Regions from separate parts of the Aeromonas genomosp. paramedia genome, predicted to be linked through region 4. Evidence: predicted binding sites of a transcription regulator. Region 4 holds the regulator's gene; each other region holds the start of a gene.
What was found. Region 4 encodes sigma-54, which starts transcription at its own class of promoters, with help from an activator protein. Its sites were predicted from a motif close to TGGCACNGTTTTNGCTT; they were not measured.

Region 1: a site for sigma-54 is predicted at 1,512-1,528, ahead of flhA (flagellar biosynthesis protein FlhA). Genes of this name have one in related genera too.
Region 2: a site for sigma-54 is predicted at 2,390-2,406, ahead of HB860_RS12030 (cytochrome ubiquinol oxidase subunit I). Genes of this name have one in related genera too.
Region 3: a site for sigma-54 is predicted at 2,135-2,151, ahead of fliE (flagellar hook-basal body complex protein FliE). Genes of this name have one in related genera too.

Annotation. Positions count from the first base shown of each region.
Region 1 is NZ_JAAROG010000003.1:351,184-355,394, forward strand. It holds gene flhB (flagellar biosynthesis protein FlhB) at 1-1,028, shown strand, start outside; gene flhA (flagellar biosynthesis protein FlhA) at 1,565-3,667, shown strand; gene flhF (flagellar biosynthesis protein FlhF) at 3,684-4,211, shown strand, end outside.
Region 2 is NZ_JAAROG010000017.1:333,441-337,651, forward strand. It holds gene cydB (cytochrome d ubiquinol oxidase subunit II) at 1-773, opposite strand, end outside; gene HB860_RS12030 (cytochrome ubiquinol oxidase subunit I) at 773-2,344, opposite strand; gene HB860_RS12035 (PLP-dependent aminotransferase family protein) at 2,465-3,907, shown strand; gene HB860_RS12040 (GNAT family N-acetyltransferase) at 3,946-4,211, opposite strand, start outside.
Region 3 is NZ_JAAROG010000003.1:336,264-340,474, forward strand. It holds gene rimO (30S ribosomal protein S12 methylthiotransferase RimO) at 1-496, opposite strand, end outside; gene befA (beta cell expansion factor BefA) at 790-1,566, shown strand; gene HB860_RS04075 (hypothetical protein) at 1,716-2,066, shown strand; gene fliE (flagellar hook-basal body complex protein FliE) at 2,191-2,508, shown strand; gene fliF (flagellar basal-body MS-ring/collar protein FliF) at 2,564-4,211, shown strand, end outside.
Region 4 is NZ_JAAROG010000001.1:13,814-18,024, reverse strand. It holds gene npr (PTS phosphocarrier protein NPr) at 1-237, opposite strand, end outside; gene rapZ (RNase adapter RapZ) at 258-1,124, opposite strand; gene ptsN (PTS IIA-like nitrogen regulatory protein PtsN) at 1,165-1,611, opposite strand; gene hpf (ribosome hibernation promoting factor) at 1,614-1,901, opposite strand; gene HB860_RS00095 (RNA polymerase factor sigma-54) at 1,922-3,361, opposite strand; gene lptB (LPS export ABC transporter ATP-binding protein) at 3,427-4,152, opposite strand; gene lptA (lipopolysaccharide transport periplasmic protein LptA) at 4,165-4,211, opposite strand, start outside.

The sequences.
Region 1 (4,211 bases), on a different contig from region 4:
CCAGCGTCCTGCTGGCGACCGTGTTCGGCTTGCTGATGATCAAGGAGAGCCTGGCGGGGGCCATGGTCAAGGTACTCACCATGGGCTTTACCCTGGACCGGGATCAGGCCTTCGATCCCAACGCCATGGGGGTCATGCTGCCCACCCTGCTGTGGGAGCTGCTGCAACCTCTCGGCCTGCTGTTCCTGCTGGTGACCATAGCCGCCTTCGTGGGCAACACATTGCTGGGGGGGATGAACTTCTCCTCCGAGGCCATGTTGCCCAAATGGAGCAAATTGAGCCCCTTGAGTGGTTTGAAGAGGATGTTCGGGGTGCAATCCCTGGTGGAGCTCGTCAAGTCCATCGCCAAGGTGGTGTTCATCAGCCTGTTCGCCTGGTGGATGCTGTCGAGCCAGTTCAATCACCTGCTCAACCTCTCCCTGGAGGGTTTCCCCGGCGGCATCATAGACGCCCTGGATCTGCTGCTGTGGATGCTGATCATCCTCTGCTGCGCCCTGATCCCCATCGTCGCCATAGACGTGCCCTTCCAGACCTGGAACCACAATCGCCAGCTCAAGATGACCAAGCAGGAGATCAAGGACGAGTTCAAGGACAGCGATGGCAAGCCCGAGGTCAAGGGGCGGATACGCCAGTTGCAGATGCAGATGGCGATGCGCCGCATGATGGGGGATGTGCCCAAGGCGGACGTCATCATCACCAACCCGACCCACTACTCGGTGGCCCTGAAGTACGACGCGGGCAAGCCGGGGGCCGCGCCCAAGGTGCTGGCCAAGGGGGTGGACGAGGTGGCGATGAAGATCCGGGAGATAGCGCGGGAATACGACATCCCCGTGATGTCCTCGCCGCCCCTGACCCGGGCCATCTACCACGCCACCGAGATTGGCCAGGAGATCCCCGAGGGGCTGTTTGCCGCCGTGGCCCAGGTGCTGGCCTACGTCTATCAGCTCAAGAAGTTCCGCCGTGGTCGTGGCCGCCGCCCGACCCCGGTCGCCAGGGATCTCCCCATTCCGCCGGAATATCGCAAATAATCCGTATTCTGGGAGGCGCTGGTTGTCTCCATCCTCAGGGATCTGTCCACTATGGCACCGGAATATCGCAGGTAATCTCTATTTTGGGAGGCGCTGGTTGTCTCCATCCCCAGGGATCTGTCCACTATGGCACCGGAATATCGCAGGTAGTCTGGTGTTCAGCGGAGGCTGGCTGCCCTGAGCGCCCTAGATCAGTCCACTATGCCACCGGACTATCGCAAGTCGTCAGTGCTCTGAGGCGTTGACAGCTCCCGTTGCCAGGGAGCAGTCCACTGTGCCACCTGAATATTGCATCTAGCCTCGCTCCCGCCCCGTTTGCCATGGATCGGCTCGCCATTCCCCACACTGATCACCATGGCGCTGCCCGTTCCAGCGGGATTTGCGGGCAACACCTCGCTGCCCATCAAGCTACCCGAACAAGTCCTCCGACGGACTTCTGACAGCATCAAAATAAAATCAATATAGATCAATTGGTTGGGTAATTGGCTTGATATTTGCTTTAATTCGCCATCGGCAGTGGTAAATCGAGAAGAACGATGGGATTCAAGGCTGGAGTGAGCCGCTTCAAAGAGTACAGATGGTTGCTCAGCAAGGGGATAGGGACCCCGTTGCTGGTGCTCGCCTCCCTCGGCATGGTGGTGCTCCCCATACCGCCCCTGATGCTGGATATCCTCTTCTCCTTCAACATCGCCCTCTCCATAGTGGTGCTGCTGGTGGCCGTCTATACCCGTCGGCCGCTGGAGTTTGCCGCCTTCCCCACAGTCCTGCTGATAGCGACCCTGCTGCGACTCGCCCTCAACGTCGCCTCCACCCGGGTGGTGCTGCTGGAAGGGCACAACGGCAGCGCGGCGGCGGGCCATGTGATCGAGGCCTTCGGCAACGTGGTGATCGGCGGCAACTATGCGGTGGGCATCATCGTCTTCATGATCCTGGTGATCATCAACTTCGTGGTGGTCACCAAGGGTGCGGGCCGGATCTCCGAGGTGAGCGCCCGCTTCACCCTGGATGCCATGCCCGGCAAGCAGATGGCCATAGATGCGGACCTGAACGCCGGTCTCATCAACCAGGAAGAGGCCAAGAAGCGCCGTCAGGACGTGACCCAGGAAGCTGACTTCTACGGCTCCATGGACGGTGCCTCCAAATTCGTGAAGGGGGATGCCGTCGCCGGCATCATGATCCTCTTCATCAACATCATCGGTGGCTTCATCATCGGCATGATGCAGCACCAGCTCAGCTTCGGCGAAGCGGCCGAGATCTACACCCTGCTCGCCATAGGTGACGGCCTGGTGGCGCAGATCCCGTCCCTGCTGCTCTCCATCGCCGCCGCCATCATAGTCACCCGCCAGAATACCGATCAGGACATGGGCACGGCCGTGCTCGGCCAGCTGTTCGAGAACCCCAAGGCGCTGGTGATCTCCGCCGGCATACTGCTGATGATGGGCAGTGTGCCCGGCATGCCGCACCTGGCCTTCCTGAGTCTGGGGGCCGTGGCGGCAGCAGGGGCCTGGTGGCTGCTGCGCCGGGAGAAACTGAACAAGGCCAGGGCGGCGAGCGGTGAACTCTTGCCGGCCCAGGGTGATGCCCCGGTGGAGCAGAAGGACCTGAGCTGGGATGACGTCATGCCGGTGGACATCATAGGCCTGGAGGTGGGCTATCAGCTCATCCCGCTGGTGGACAAGAACCAGGGGGGCGAGCTGCTCAACCGGATCAAGGGGGTGCGCAAGAAGCTCTCCCAGGAGTTCGGCTTCCTGGTGCCTGCGGTGCACATCCGCGACAACCTGGATCTCGCCCCCAACCAGTACCGCATCACCCTGATGGGGGTGAGCACCGGCGAGGCCACCGTCTATCACGACAAGGAGATGGCCATCAACCCGGGTCAGGTGTTCGGCCAGATCCAGGGCATAGCGACCCAGGATCCCGCGTTCGGACTGGAAGCTGTCTGGGTCGCCAAGGATCAGGTCTCCCAGGCCCAGACCCTTGGCTACACAGTGGTGGATGCGGCCACCGTGGTGGCAACTCACCTCAGCCAGATCCTCTCCAACCATGCCGCCCTGCTGCTGGGTCACGACGAGGTGCAGCAACTGCTGGACATGATAGGGAAGCATCAGAGCAAGCTGGTGGAAGGGCTGGTTCCCGAAGTGATCAGCATGGGCAACCTGGTCAAGGTATTGCAAAATCTCCTCAATGAAGGCGTGCCAATTCGCGATATGCGCACTATCCTGCAGACCCTCGTGGAATATGCGCCACGCAGCCCTGACCCGGAAGTGCTGACCGCCGCCTGCCGTATCGCCCTGCGCAGGCTGATCGTGCAGGAGATTGCCGGCCCCGAGCCCGAGCTGCCGGTGATCACCCTTTCACCAGAACTGGAACGCATATTGCATCAATCCCTGCAAGCAGGTGGGGGAGATGGCGCCGGTATAGAACCGGGACTGGCGGAGCGGATGCAGCGCTCCCTGGTGGAAGCCACTCAACGACAAGAACTGGAAGGCCAGCCGGCCGTGCTTCTGACATCGGGGATATTGCGCAATACCCTGGCGAAATTTGTCAAGAATGCCATTCCTGGATTACGCGTCCTGTCTTATCAGGAAGTGCCTGATGACAAGCAGATCCGCATCGTCAGTGCGGTGGGACAGGGCTAGTTAGCGGAGATGACGGGTGAAGATTAAGCGGTTTTTTGCCAAAGACATGCGCACGGCGCTGGCCGAGGTCAAGGAGACTCTCGGGCCGGATGCCGTCATCATGTCCAACAAAAAGGTCACCGGTGGGGTGGAGATAGTCGCGGCCGTCGATTATCAGTCCCAGGTGCCTGGACCTAAAGATGCGCCGGTTCGCCGTCAGTTGAACGATGAGAGCGTCAATATCTCGTCTGCGGGCAAGCAGATGACGCGCTCGGCTCCCCCCAAGGAGCAGAACGAATATTATGCCGATACCCTGGCGGCCCTGCTGGCGCGCCAGCAGAAGCTCAACCCGTCCAATCCGGCGGGCGGCAACGCCGCTCAGGGGTCATGGCCAGCGAATGGGGCGGGCAACGGCAATGCTGCGCCGGCCTCCTGGCAGGGCAATGGCGGCGCCGGCACCCAGTCCGCCGGACTGGCGTCTGCCGCCAGCGCACCCAGAACCCTGGCCGAACAGGGCCAGTGGGGGGCGGCCCCCGAGCCCGCCAAGCCCAAGGCGCGCCCGGCC
Region 2 (4,211 bases), on a different contig from region 4:
TATGCCACGAAGTTGCCAAACCAGCCATCCGGCGCCGTCGTCACCTGCTTCATCAGGGGGGTCAGGGCGCTGTTGAGATCCCCTATCTCCGCTATCCGGTAACCGCGCATCTGGCTGAGCCAGAAACCACCGAGGGCAAAGAGCATACTCGCCAATGGGCCGAGCCAGCGGCTCTGGCGGGCGCAGCGCGCTGCTATCACCCCCTGGGTCTTGCACTGCAGGAAGCTACAGCCATGGAGCATCAGCAGGGCCAGCCCCGTGCCCATGCAGGTCAACAGCAGCGGCCAGTTGAAATCGAAGGCGCCGTAGTGGATGCGAAGGGCCGAGTCGAAGCGAAACGGCAAGCCTTGCAGCAAGAAGCCCAGGGTCGCGCCAAACACCAGGGTCGGCAGCAAGGCCCCCATCACCAGGGCCCGGTCCCACCAGCGGCGCCACAGGGGATCCGGCAGCTTGCTGCGATAGTCAAACCCCACCGGGCGCAGGAAGAGGCCGAACAGCAGGAACATGAAGGGCACGTAGAGCGCCGAGAAGGAGGCGGCATAGACCAGGGGCCAGGCGGCGAACAGGGTACCGGCACCGGCGATGAGCCACACCTGGTTGCCCTCCCACACCGGCCCCACGCTGTTGAGCAGCACTCGCCGCTCCTCATCGGTTTTGGCCACCACGGGGAGCAGCATGCCGACCCCGAGATCGAAGCCATCCATCACCACGAAGCCGATGAGCAGGAAGAGCACCAGCCCCCACCAGATGAGTTTCAGGGTTTCGTAATCCATCAGACGGGACTCCCGTTTTTCAATACTTCACCTTGATAACGACCCGTCTGCAGGCTGGCGGGCCCTTTGCGGATCACGTGACGCAACAAGAACAGCTCCACCACCAGCAGGCTGCTGTAGATGAGGAAGATGGAGACGAGGCTGAACCAGAGTTGCCCAGGTTGCAGCAAGGAGACGGAGGCCGACACCGGCAGCACGTCGCTGATGGTCCAGGGCTGGCGGCCGAACTCCGCCACAAACCAGCCCGCCTCGATGGCAATCCAGGGCAGCGGTATGCTCCAGAACAGCGCCTTGAGCAGGCGCGGGGATTGCACCAGCTTGCCCCGGCACAGTTGCAGGAAGGCGGCGGCAAAGAGCCCGAGCAGCACCACACCTATCCCCACCATCAGCCGGAAGCTCCAGAAGAGCGGCGCCACCTGGGGGATGGAGTCGTCGACCGCCCGGGCGATGGCCGCCTCGTCCGCCTTGCCGATATCGGCGGCGTAGGGGGTCAGCAGCAGGCCGTAGCCGAGATCCGCGCGGTGGCGCTCGAAGGTGGCGCGGGCAGCGGCATTGCTACCGTCTGAGCGCAGCGCCTCCAGGGCGTCGTGGGCAAGCATGCCGCTGCGAATGCGCACCTCGTGCTGCGCCTTCAGATCTTTCAAACCCGTCACCTGCTCATCCAGGGAGCGGGTGGCGATGATGCCCATCAGATAGGGTATCTTGACCGCGGCGTGAGTGGTCTCGGCGCTCTGATCCGGCAGGCCGAACAGGGTGAAGGAGGCGGGCGCCGGCTCTGTGTGCCACTCCGCCTCGATGGCGGCGAGCTTCACCTTCTGCACCTCGCCGGTGCGATAGCCCGACTCGTCCCCCAGCACGATGACAGAGAGGATGGCCGCCAGACCAAAGCCCGAGGCGATGGCGAAGGAGCGCAGGGCGAAGCGCACCTCCATGCGACGCAGCAGATACCAGCTGCTCACCCCCATCACGAACAGGGAGGCGGCCACATAGCCCGCCGCCACCGTGTGGACGAACTTGACCTGGGCCACCGGGTTGAAGATCACCGCCGCCACGTCCACCAGCTCCATGCGCATCGTCATGGGGTTGAACTCGGCCCCCACCGGGTTCTGCATCCAGCCGTTGGCAATGAGGATCCAGAGCGCGGAGAGGTTGGAGCCAAGCGCCACCAGCATGGTCACCAGCAGGTGCTGACCCCGGGAGAGCTTGTCCCAGCCGAAGAAGAAGAGGCCCACCAGGGTGGACTCCAGGAAGAAGGCCATCAGCCCCTCCACCGCCAGCGGGGTGCCGAAGATGTCGCCGACATAGTGGGAGTAGTAGGCCCAGTTGGTGCCAAACTGGAACTCCAGGGTGATGCCGGTGGTGACCCCCATGACGAAGTTGATACCGAACAGCTTGCCCCAGAAGCGGGTGATGTCCTTGTAGATCACCTTGCCGGTCATCACGTAGGCGGACTCGGCGATCACCAGGATCCAGGACAGCCCCAGGGTGAGGGGCACAAACAGAAAGTGGAACATCGCCGTCGCGCCGAACTGTATTCGGGAGAGGCTGACCACATCATCCAGGCTTATCATGCATGACTCTCTATGTTGCATTTAACAGGCAGGTTTTCGCCCGTTAAGTACAACACGTGCCATGACACCTATAACAGATGCAGTTATAGTGAAATCTACCTATAACAGTTAGGGCGCACCATGTCCCGTTACGGTCAGCTGGCTGCCTTGTTGCAGCAGCAGATAGAGAGCGGTCTCTGGCAGCCGGGGGAGCGCATCCCCTCCATCCGCCAGAGCTGCAAGACCCATCACTTGAGCCCCATGACGGTGCTGCAGGCCTATCAGCTGCTCGAGAGCCGCGGCCTCATCCTGGCGCGGCCCCAGTCCGGCTACTACGTCAAGGCCGCCACCTCACCGCTGCCCGCCGGCACGGCCCAGCAGGCCCGCTACAGCGGCTCGGTGGACATCAACGATCTGGTGTTCGAGGTGTTGCAGGCGAGCAAATCCCGGGAGCTGGTGCCGCTGGGGCTCGCGGTGGCGGATCCCGCCCTCTTCCCCCACCCCCAGCTCGGCCGGGCGCTGGCGAGCTGCATGCGCCGCCTCGATCCCTTCAGCACGGTGGCAGATCTGCCTCCCGGCAACGAGGCGCTGCGCCGCGCCATCGCCCAGCGTTACGCCAGCGACGGCCTGGCGGTGGACCCCCAGGAGATCATCATCACCACAGGCGCCATGGAGGCGCTCTCCTTAAGCCTGCAGGTGCTGACCGAGCCTGGGGACTGGGTGGTGGTGGAGTCCCCCACCTTCTACGGCGCCCTGCAGGCCATAGAGCGGCTCAAGCTCAACGTGGTGGAGATCCCCGTGATCTCCGGGGTGGGCATCGATCTCGCCCTGCTCACCGAGGCCCTCGCCCAGCGCCCCATCAAGGCGTGCTGGCTGATGGGCAACGTGCAGCATCCCCTCGGTCACACCATGCCGGATGGCCACAAGCAGGCACTGATGGCGCTGCTCAACGCCCATGAGGTGCCTCTGGTGGAGGACGACGTCTACGCCGAGCTCTACTTTGGCCGCGAGCGCCCCAGCCCCATCAAGCGCTGGGACGCCCGGGGCGACAGCCTGCTGTGCGGCTCCTGGACCAAGTGCCTGGCGCCGGGCTTTCGGGTCGGCTGGGTGGTGGCCGGATCCCATGCCGAGCGCATCCAGCGGCTGCAACTGATGTCGACGCTGTCCACCAATGTGCCGAGCCAGCTGGCGCTCGCCGACATGCTGCGCCAGGGCGGGGTGGATGCCCATTTTCGCCGCCTACGCCACACCCTGGCCCAGCGCCAGCAGCAGATGCGGGCGGCTCTGCTGCGCCTCTTCCAGGACGAGGTGCATATCTCGACCCCGGACGGCGGCTACTTCCTCTGGCTGACATTCGACGCGCGCCTCGACAGCCGGGCCCTCTATGCCCAGGCGCTGGCCAGCGGCTTCTCGTTGGCCCCCGGCGCCCTGTTCTCGAGCCAGGGCCAGCACAACCACTGCCTGCGCCTCAACAGCGCCCATCCCTGGAGCCCGGCGCTGGAGGCCGCCCTCACCCGGCTGGCGGCCCTGGTTCACCAGCAGCTCGCCCCCCATCGGCAGGCCAACGACAAGGCCTCATCATGACGAAGCCTTGTGGACTGGCTCGCCGCAGTAGGGGAGCCTTATCTGGCGTAAGTCTCGGACTGGCGCTTGAAGCCAAGAGACTCGTAGAGCGATCTGGCCCGCGCATTGAATGACATGACTTCCAGCTTGATCTGGCTGGCATCATGGGCCTTGGCCCAACCATCACAATGGGCGATCAGCGCCTTGCCTATGCCACGGGATCTGTGGTGTTCATCCACCACCACAGTCGTGATGCGGCAGACGGGCAGCGTGGTGAGAAACGGGACGGTTTCATTGATGTCGATCCTGGCGCTCAAAAAACCCA
Region 3 (4,211 bases), on a different contig from region 4:
GATCCCCGCGCATGGAGGGGATGATGCAGAAGGTGCAGCGGTGGTTGCAGCCCTCGGAGATCTTGAGATAGGCGTAGTGACGGGGAGTCAGCTTGACGCCGTGGGCCGGCACCAGGCTGGTGAAGGGGTTGTGGGTCGGCTTCTCCACGTATTTGTGAACGTGGCCCAGCACCTCTTCATAGGCGTGGGGGCCGGTGATCTCGAGCACCTTGGGGTGGATCTCGCGGATCTGGTTCTCTTTGGCGCCGAGGCAGCCGGTGACTATCACCTTGCCGTTTTCGGCCAGGGCCTCGCCGATGGCTTCCAGCGACTCCTGTACCGCGCTGTCGATGAAGCCGCAGGTGTTGACCACCACCAGCTCCGCATCGTCATAGCTGGGCACCACATCGTACCCTTCGGTACGCAGCTGGGTCAGGATGCGCTCGGAATCGACCAGATTTTTGGGGCAACCCAAGGAGACGAATCCTACTTTGGGGGCCTGTTTTGTGTTGGACATCGCTCAATCACTCTTAGGTGGCTCTTATTCAAGGGCGCGGATTTTACCGGAATGGCTAACCAAAAACTATACAACCGAGGTTGTCAGGCCGAACAATATTTACGGTCAGCTTTTGTCCCTTGTCGTCAGGGAGGCTGTGCCCGCTCATGAGGGCACAGCCGCCGTCCCCTCGCCGCCGGGGAAGCCTGGCCCTGGTTGACCCGCTGGAGGGGACAGGCACTCAGGACTTCTTTGAGTAGTCTTAAATCTGATAGGGTGACATGTCCGCTGATGGGATATTAAAGGAGCACACAATGAAGAGCCGATCCTGGTTGATTGCCGCCGTCCTGGCACTTGCATCTGGCCCCAGCCATGCCGACTGGGCGAAATTGAAGGAAGCGGCCTCCGAGCTTGGCACCGCGGTGAGCGACACCAGCAAGGAAGCCTGGCAGGGGATCACCGACTTCTCCAAGGCGACCTGGGAGTCTGTCTCCACCTGGGGAGCCGATGCCTACAACAAGGCGGGCGCCTGGACGGAAGAGAGCGCCGCCACCGGCAAGGAGTGGTTGACGGCCGCCGACAAGAAGCTCGACACCATGCTGGAGCCCAAGACCCCCGCCGAGGCCAGAACCGCCCTGGATACCATGGCCGATACCGCCCTGGTACGGCTGTTCAACGAGCAACCCTCCGCCAAGTTGCTGTTTGACAAGGCCTATGGCTATGCGGTGTTCGACTCGCGCAAGTTTTCCCTGATGGTGCACACCAACCAGGGATCCGGGGTTGCCATCAATCGCAAGACGGGCAAGCACACCTATATGAAGATGTTTGGCGCCGGGCTGGCCGCCGGCATGGGGGGCAAGTTCTACCAGCAGGTGGTGCTGTTTGAAGACAAGGCCAGGTTCGATGCCTTCGTCAACAAGGGCTGGGAGGCCACCTCCGAAGTGGGGGCCGTGGCCGGCAAGGAGAGTGCCGAGCTGACCGCCAAGTACAATGGCGGCATGGCCATCTACCAGATCGGGGAGAAGGGGCTGCTGCTCGATGCCAATATCTCGGGTTCCAAATACTGGCTTGATGACGATCTGAACAAGTGACTAAGGTCCCTGGCAGCGATCCGGTATTTTTCTTTTATCATGTTGAAATACTGCCTGTTTAAATGACGTGACTTGCAGTAAAAAGGGGGCCTTCGGCCCTCTTTTTCATGGGCGCAAGCAAGACACAGTCGTTGAACAAGGAGAGTGGCATGACCCAAGCATCTGAATCTGCCGTGGACCGGCGCCGGGAGTGGGAGCGGCAGAGCATCTATCTGCGGCTGCAGGAGGGCAGTCCCATGGTCCTCTGGGTCAATGGCGATGAGGTCGCACCCCTGACGGAAGGGGCGGCTGAGGGGATCGTCTTCGGCTGGGGACGGGCGGACGAGGCGACCATGGCTCTGGCGCTGGCCATCGTCGCCAGGCTGGTGGCGGTGGGCCTGGTGGACCCTGAGCAGGCCACCGAGAAGGCGCGCTTCCTGCACGACGAGGTGCTGGTCAAGCTGCCAGCGGACGAGCACCGAGATCTGCATCTCGGTTATCTGAAGCTGGTGCTGGGGTGACATGAGCCAGGGCCTGGGGCCCGCTTGTGGCTGCCCCTTGGCGCCGGCGGCCAGTCCCTCTTCTCTTTTGGCACTCTAATTGCTTAAGGCTTGCCAGTGTCAATGATTTGTCTGGGAAGGGAAGATGGAAATTAGCGCAAGCAGCCTGATGCAAGAGATGCAGGCACTCAAGGTCGAAGCCGGTGCCACGCCGCTGACCCAGCCCGGTCGTCCGGTCAACTCGGATTTCGGTCAGATGCTGCAGCAGGCCCTGGACAACGTCAATGAGTTGCAGGGCAGCGCCAACGATCTGCGCACCCGGTTCGATATGGGCGACAAGTCGGTGGACCTGTCCGAGGTGATGATCGCCGGGCAGAAATCCTCCATCGCCTTCGAGGCGACGGTGCAGGTGCGCAACAAGATGGTCGATGCCTACAAGACCATCATGAACATGCCGGTATAACTCGGCCCCATGGCGACCGAGCATCACGAAGATGTCAGCAATAAGGACCTGAAGAGTGGCTAACGATCCAAACGGCGATCTGCTGATGAACAACGAGGGGGCTGCCGCCCTCGATGAGCACGAGCAGAAGAGCTCGGCCCTGGGCTTCTTGTCCAACACCGATGTGTTGCGGCAGATCACCCTGATCCTGGGGTTGACCATCTGTCTGGCCATCGCCGTCTTCATCCTGCTGTGGGGCAAGGAGCCGGAGATGCGTCCCCTCGGCACCTTCAACACCCAGGAGCTGGTCTCCACCCTGGATTATCTGGATCAGCAGAAGATCCCCTATCAGGTCGAAGGCAAGAGCGTGCTGGTCAGTGCCGAGAATTATGCGGACATCCGGCTGCGCCTGACCCGCGCCGGCCTCGCCAGCAGCAGCGAGGCCAGCAACGACGGCGAAGCCATACTGCTCAAGGACTCCAGCTTCGGGGTCAGCCAGCGCATGGAGAGCGAGCGTCTGAAACTGAGCCGCGAGCGCCAGCTGGCGAGCGCCATCGAGCAGTTCCAGAACGTCGCCAAGGCCCAGGTGCTGCTGGCCATCCCGAAAGACAACGTGTTCGCCCGCAACGAGCGCAAGCCGAGCGCCACCGTCGTGCTGAGCCTGAAAGGGGCTGCCCTGGGCCAGGGGGAGGTGGACTCCATCGTCGACATGGTCGCCTCCGCCGTGCACGGCCTGGAGCCGACCCGCGTCACCGTGACCGATCAGAACGGCCGTCTGCTCAACTCCGGCTCGCAAGACCCGCTCTCTGCCCAGACTCGCAAGGAGTTTGCGATGCAGCAGAAGCAGGAGCTCGAATACAAACAAAAAATTGACGCCATCCTGATCCCGGTGCTGGGAGCCGACAACTATACCGCCGAGGTGGATCTCTCCCTCGACTTCTCCCAGCAGGAGCAGACCCGCAAGACCTACAATCCTGACCTGCCTGCGGTGCGCTCCGAGATGACGGTGGAAGAGAACAGCGCCAATGGCAGCAATGGCGGCGTGCCTGGTGCGCTCACCAATCAGCCCCCCGCCGCCTCCAGCATTCCCGAACAGGCCGCCGGCGCTGAAGGGGGAACCGGCTCTTCCGGCCGCTCCCGCAAGGAGGCGACCCGCAACTTCGAACTGGACACTACCGTCAGCCACATCCGGCGCCAGCAGGGCGGCATCCGCCGCATGACGGTGTCGGTGGCGGTGGATTACAAGGCCACTCCCGGTGCTGAGGGGGCCGTCACTCGCGAGCCCCGCAGCCAGGCCGAGCTCGATACCCTGCGCCGTCTGCTGAGCGGCGGCCTCGGCTTTGACGTGACCCGGGGAGACACCCTGGAGGTGGTTGCCATTCCGTTCAACCGCCCCGAGCTGGAAGCCGTGGCCGACATGCCTATCTACGAGCAGCCCTGGTTCTGGCGCGCGGTGCGCATCGCCGCCTCGGTGCTGGTCATCATAGTGCTCATCGTCACCGTGGTGCGGCCCATGCTCAAGCGCCTGCTCTACCCGGATGCCAAGCCGGAAGGGGAGCTGGACTTTGACAACCACACCGTACTGGGTGGCGACGACGAGCTGAGCCTGCTGGCGGCCCAGGCCGAGGCCGAGCCGGTGTTCGGCTTGCGGGATGGCCAGCTCAAGCTGCCTGATCTGCACCGTGACGAGGACCTGCTCAAGGCCGTGCGTGCCTTGGTAGCGA
Region 4 (4,211 bases):
CACGGCGGCCAGGGCCTCCACCTCTTCCGGGCCTTCCACCTGCACCTCCACCTGCTTGCCCTGGGCGGAGTCCAGCATCAGCAGGCCGATCACGCTGTCCGCATCGGCCTCGATGCCGTCCTCGTTGCGCAGCAGTACATGGGCATCGAACCCCTGCACCAGCTCGAACAGCATCATGGCCGGTCTGGCATGGATTCCCAGCTTGTTTTTGACTTCTACCGAGGCGGAAACTGTCATCTGAACATCCTGTGGGTCTGTCAGGCTTGGGTGGAGCGCTTGTCCAGCGTGCGGTGACGGATCTGCACGTTCTTGCCAAGCAGTCGGAAGGTGCTGGCCAGCCGCTCGGCGATGAACACCGAACGATGCTGTCCGCCGGTACAACCTATGCCGACGGTCACATAGCTGCGATTGTTGCGCTCCAGGTGGGGCAACCAGGTCACCAGCATGTTCTCTATCTGCTGGATGAACAGCATCACGTCCGCCTGGGCCGAGAGGTAGTTGGCCACGGGCTCATCCTGACCGGTAAACGGCTTGAGCTCCGGGATCCAGTGGGGGTTGGGCAGGAAACGGGCATCGAACACGAAGTCCGCATCCTTGGGGATGCCGTATTTGAAGCCGAACGACTCGAACACCAGCACCAGCTCGTTCTCTTTCTTGCCGAGCACCCGGGTCTTGATGAGCTCGCTGAGGTCATGAATGCTGAGGTTGGTGGTATCGATGCGCAGATCGGCGGTCGAGGAGAGGGGCGCCAGCAGGTGGGTCTCTTCCCGGATCGCCTCATCCAGCGACAGCTGCTTGCGGGACAGGGGGTGCAGCCGGCGGCTCTCGCCATAGCGCTTGAGCAGGGTCCCGTTGTCTGCATCGAAGAAGAAGCTGGAAAACTCCACCCGCCCTTCGTTGCGCACCTGGGTCAGCAGGTTGTCCAGCTTGTCTGGCTGGGTCGGCAGGTTGCGCACGTCTATGCTGACCGCCAGCTTGTCATACTGGCTCTCCACCGAGACGATCAGCTGGGGCAGCAGGTTGACCGGCAGGTTATCCACGCAGTAGTAACCCAGATCCTCCAGCACCCTCAGGGCTACCGTCTTGCCGGAGCCCGAACGACCGCTTACCACTATTAACTGCATCTTGTCCCCTCACGCCAACGTGGCGGTGTCAGACCCGGCATCAGGCCGAGGTCATGATCTGATAGAGTTCTTCGTCGCTGGTCGCCTGGCGCAACTGGCGGCAGACGGCCTTGTCACCCAGCTTGGATGCCATCAGGGAAAGGGTCTTGAGATGCTGCTTGCACTCGCTTTCCGGCACCAGCAATGCAAAGAGCAGGTCAACCGGTTGATTGTCGATAGAATCGAAAGGGATGGGTTCGGAGAAGGTCATCAGCACGGCGGTCGGCGCAAAGGCGTCGTCGATCCGGCCATGGGGAATGGCGATACCGGCACCGATCCCGGTACTGCCCATCTTTTCCCGCGCCAGCAGGCTTTCGAACAGCACCTGGCGGGAGGCGCCGAGGCGCTCTGCGGCCAGCTCACTGATGATCTCGAGGGCGCGTTTCTTGCTGGTACAAGGGACCGCACTCTTGGTGCAGTCCCGACTCAGTATGTGTTCAAGTTGCATAGTTATTTTTGATTTAACTTATCTTTGTGCTTGATGATCTGCCGATCCAGTTTATCCAGCAGGGTATCAATCGCCGCATACATGTCGGCATGCTGCGAATTGGCGAACACCTCTCCCCCGCTGACGTGCAGCTTGGCTTCGGCGATCTGGTTCAGTTTTTCGACGCTCAACACCACATGTACGTTGTTGATATGGTCAAAGTGACGCTCGAGTTTGGCAAATTTGTTATTCACATAATCACGCAGAGCTTCGGTAATCTCGACATGGTGTCCGGTCAGGTTAATTTGCATAACGTCTTCCTTTTGTTTGCCTAAACCAGGCGTTTGCGCTGATTGGATGGCGGGATCAACAAGGATTCACGGTACTTTGCGATCGTGCGTCTCGCCACCATAATACCCTGTTCGGCCAGCAAATCCGCGATCTTGCTATCACTAAGCGGTTTGGCCGGGTTTTCGGCCGTCACCAGCTTCTTGATCAGGGCGCGAATTGCGGTCGATGAGCACTCTCCTCCTCCCTCCGTGTTGACATGACTGGAGAAAAAAAACTTCAGTTCAAAGATGCCACGGGGCGTATGCATGTACTTCTGGGTCGTCACCCGTGAAATCGTCGACTCGTGCATCTCCACCGCCTCGGCGATGTCGTTGAGTACCATGGGCTTCATGGCCTCTTCACCGTATTCGAAGAAGCCCTGCTGCTGCTCGACGATGCAGCTGGCCACCTTGAGCAGGGTGTCGTTGCGACTCTCCAGACTCTTGATGAACCACTTGGCCTCCTGCAAATGGGAGCGAATGAACTGGGTATCCGTGCTGCTGCGGGCATTGCGTGCCATGGCCGCATAGGCCTCGTTGACACGGATGCGCGGCGCCGAATCCGGGTTGAGCTCAACCACCCACTTCGTCCCTTTCTTGACCACGGAGACGTCCGGGATCACGTATTGCGACTCGCTCTGGATGATGCCATTGCCGGGTCTGGGCTCCAGTTGCTGGATGAGATCCAGCACCTCCTTGAGATCGCTCTCCTTGAGCCGGGTCTTGCGCGCTAGGGTGCGGTAGTCGCGGTTGCCGAGCAGGTCCATGTGCTCGCGGATCACCTCCCTTGCCTCATTGAGCCAGGGCAGATCCGGCGAGTACTGACCAAGCTGGATCAGCAGACACTCCTGCACCGAGCGCGCGGCTATGCCGACCGGATCGAAATGCTGCACCCGCTTGAGCACGGCTTCCACTTCATCCAGTTCAACTTCTACCTCTTCACTGCTGACTGCAGCCTGAATATCTTCGAGAGAGGCGGTCAGGTAGCCGGACTCGTCGATGGCGTCGATGATGGCGAGGGCGATGGCGGCATCCAGATCGCTGAACGGCGTCAGTCGCATCTGCCACAGCAGATAGTCCTGCAGGTTCTCGGTGGTTTCCCCCTGATAGACGCTGTCTTCCCCGTCATGGATGGGGCCGGCGCTCTGGGCAGTCCCGGCGGAGTAGACCTCATCCCAGGTGGTGTCCACCGGCAGTTCATCCGGCATGCTGTCCTGCGCCATGGCGTCGCTGGAGTCGAGTTGACTGGCGTCCTGGGGCTCTATCGGGCTGGTTTCCTGCGCCTCATTCTCCTCCTGCTCCAGCAAGGGGTTATTATCGAGCGCTTGCTGAATTTCCTGCTGGAGTTCCAGGGTGGAGAGCTGGAGCAGACGAATCGCTTGTTGTAATTGTGGCGTCATGGTCAGGGACTGACCGAGACGCAACTGTAATGTCGGCTTCATCTACGTCGGGATATCCTTATGTTCAGCGAGGCAGTCACCTAACAAAAATGAGGGGTGCCCCCTTACTATAGACTGAATTGATCGCCCAAATAGACGCGCTTGACCTGCTCATCGGCGAGGATGTCGGCCGGAGCGCCCTCGGCAATCATCTTGCCGTGGCTGACGATGTAGGCCTTCTCGCACACATCCAGCGTCTCTCTGACGTTGTGGTCCGTGATCAGTACGCCCAGCCCTCTTTCCTTCAGATGCTGGATGATCTTCTTGATGTCTATGACCGAAATGGGATCAACACCTGCAAAGGGTTCATCCAACAGGATGAATCGCGGCTCTGCCGCCAGCGCCCGGGCAATCTCGACCCGGCGTCGCTCCCCGCCAGACAGGCTCTGACCCAGGCTGTCGCGAATATGGGTGATGTTGAACTCTTCCAGCAACTGCTCGACCTTATCCTCACGCTCCTCGCGGCTCAACCCCTTGCGGGTCTGCATGACCCCCATCAGGTTGTCGAACACCGACAGGCGCCGGAAGATGGAGGCCTCCTGGGGCAGGTAGCCGATGCCATTGCGGGCGCGGATATGCATGGGCTGCAGGCTGATGTCCTGCTCGTCGATGGTGATGAGACCCGCATCCCGCTGCACCAGGCCCACGATCATGTAGAAGGAGGTGGTCTTGCCGGCACCATTCGGGCCGAGCAGCCCCACTATCTGGCCGGTGCCCACTTCCAGGCTCACGTCGCTGACCACCATGCGGCGCTTGTAGCTCTTCTGCAAACCCGTTGCTTTTAACACTGCCATGGCTTCTGTTTCCTACTTCTTCTGATCGGCGGGTTTGTCGAAGTTTTCTACCTGATCCG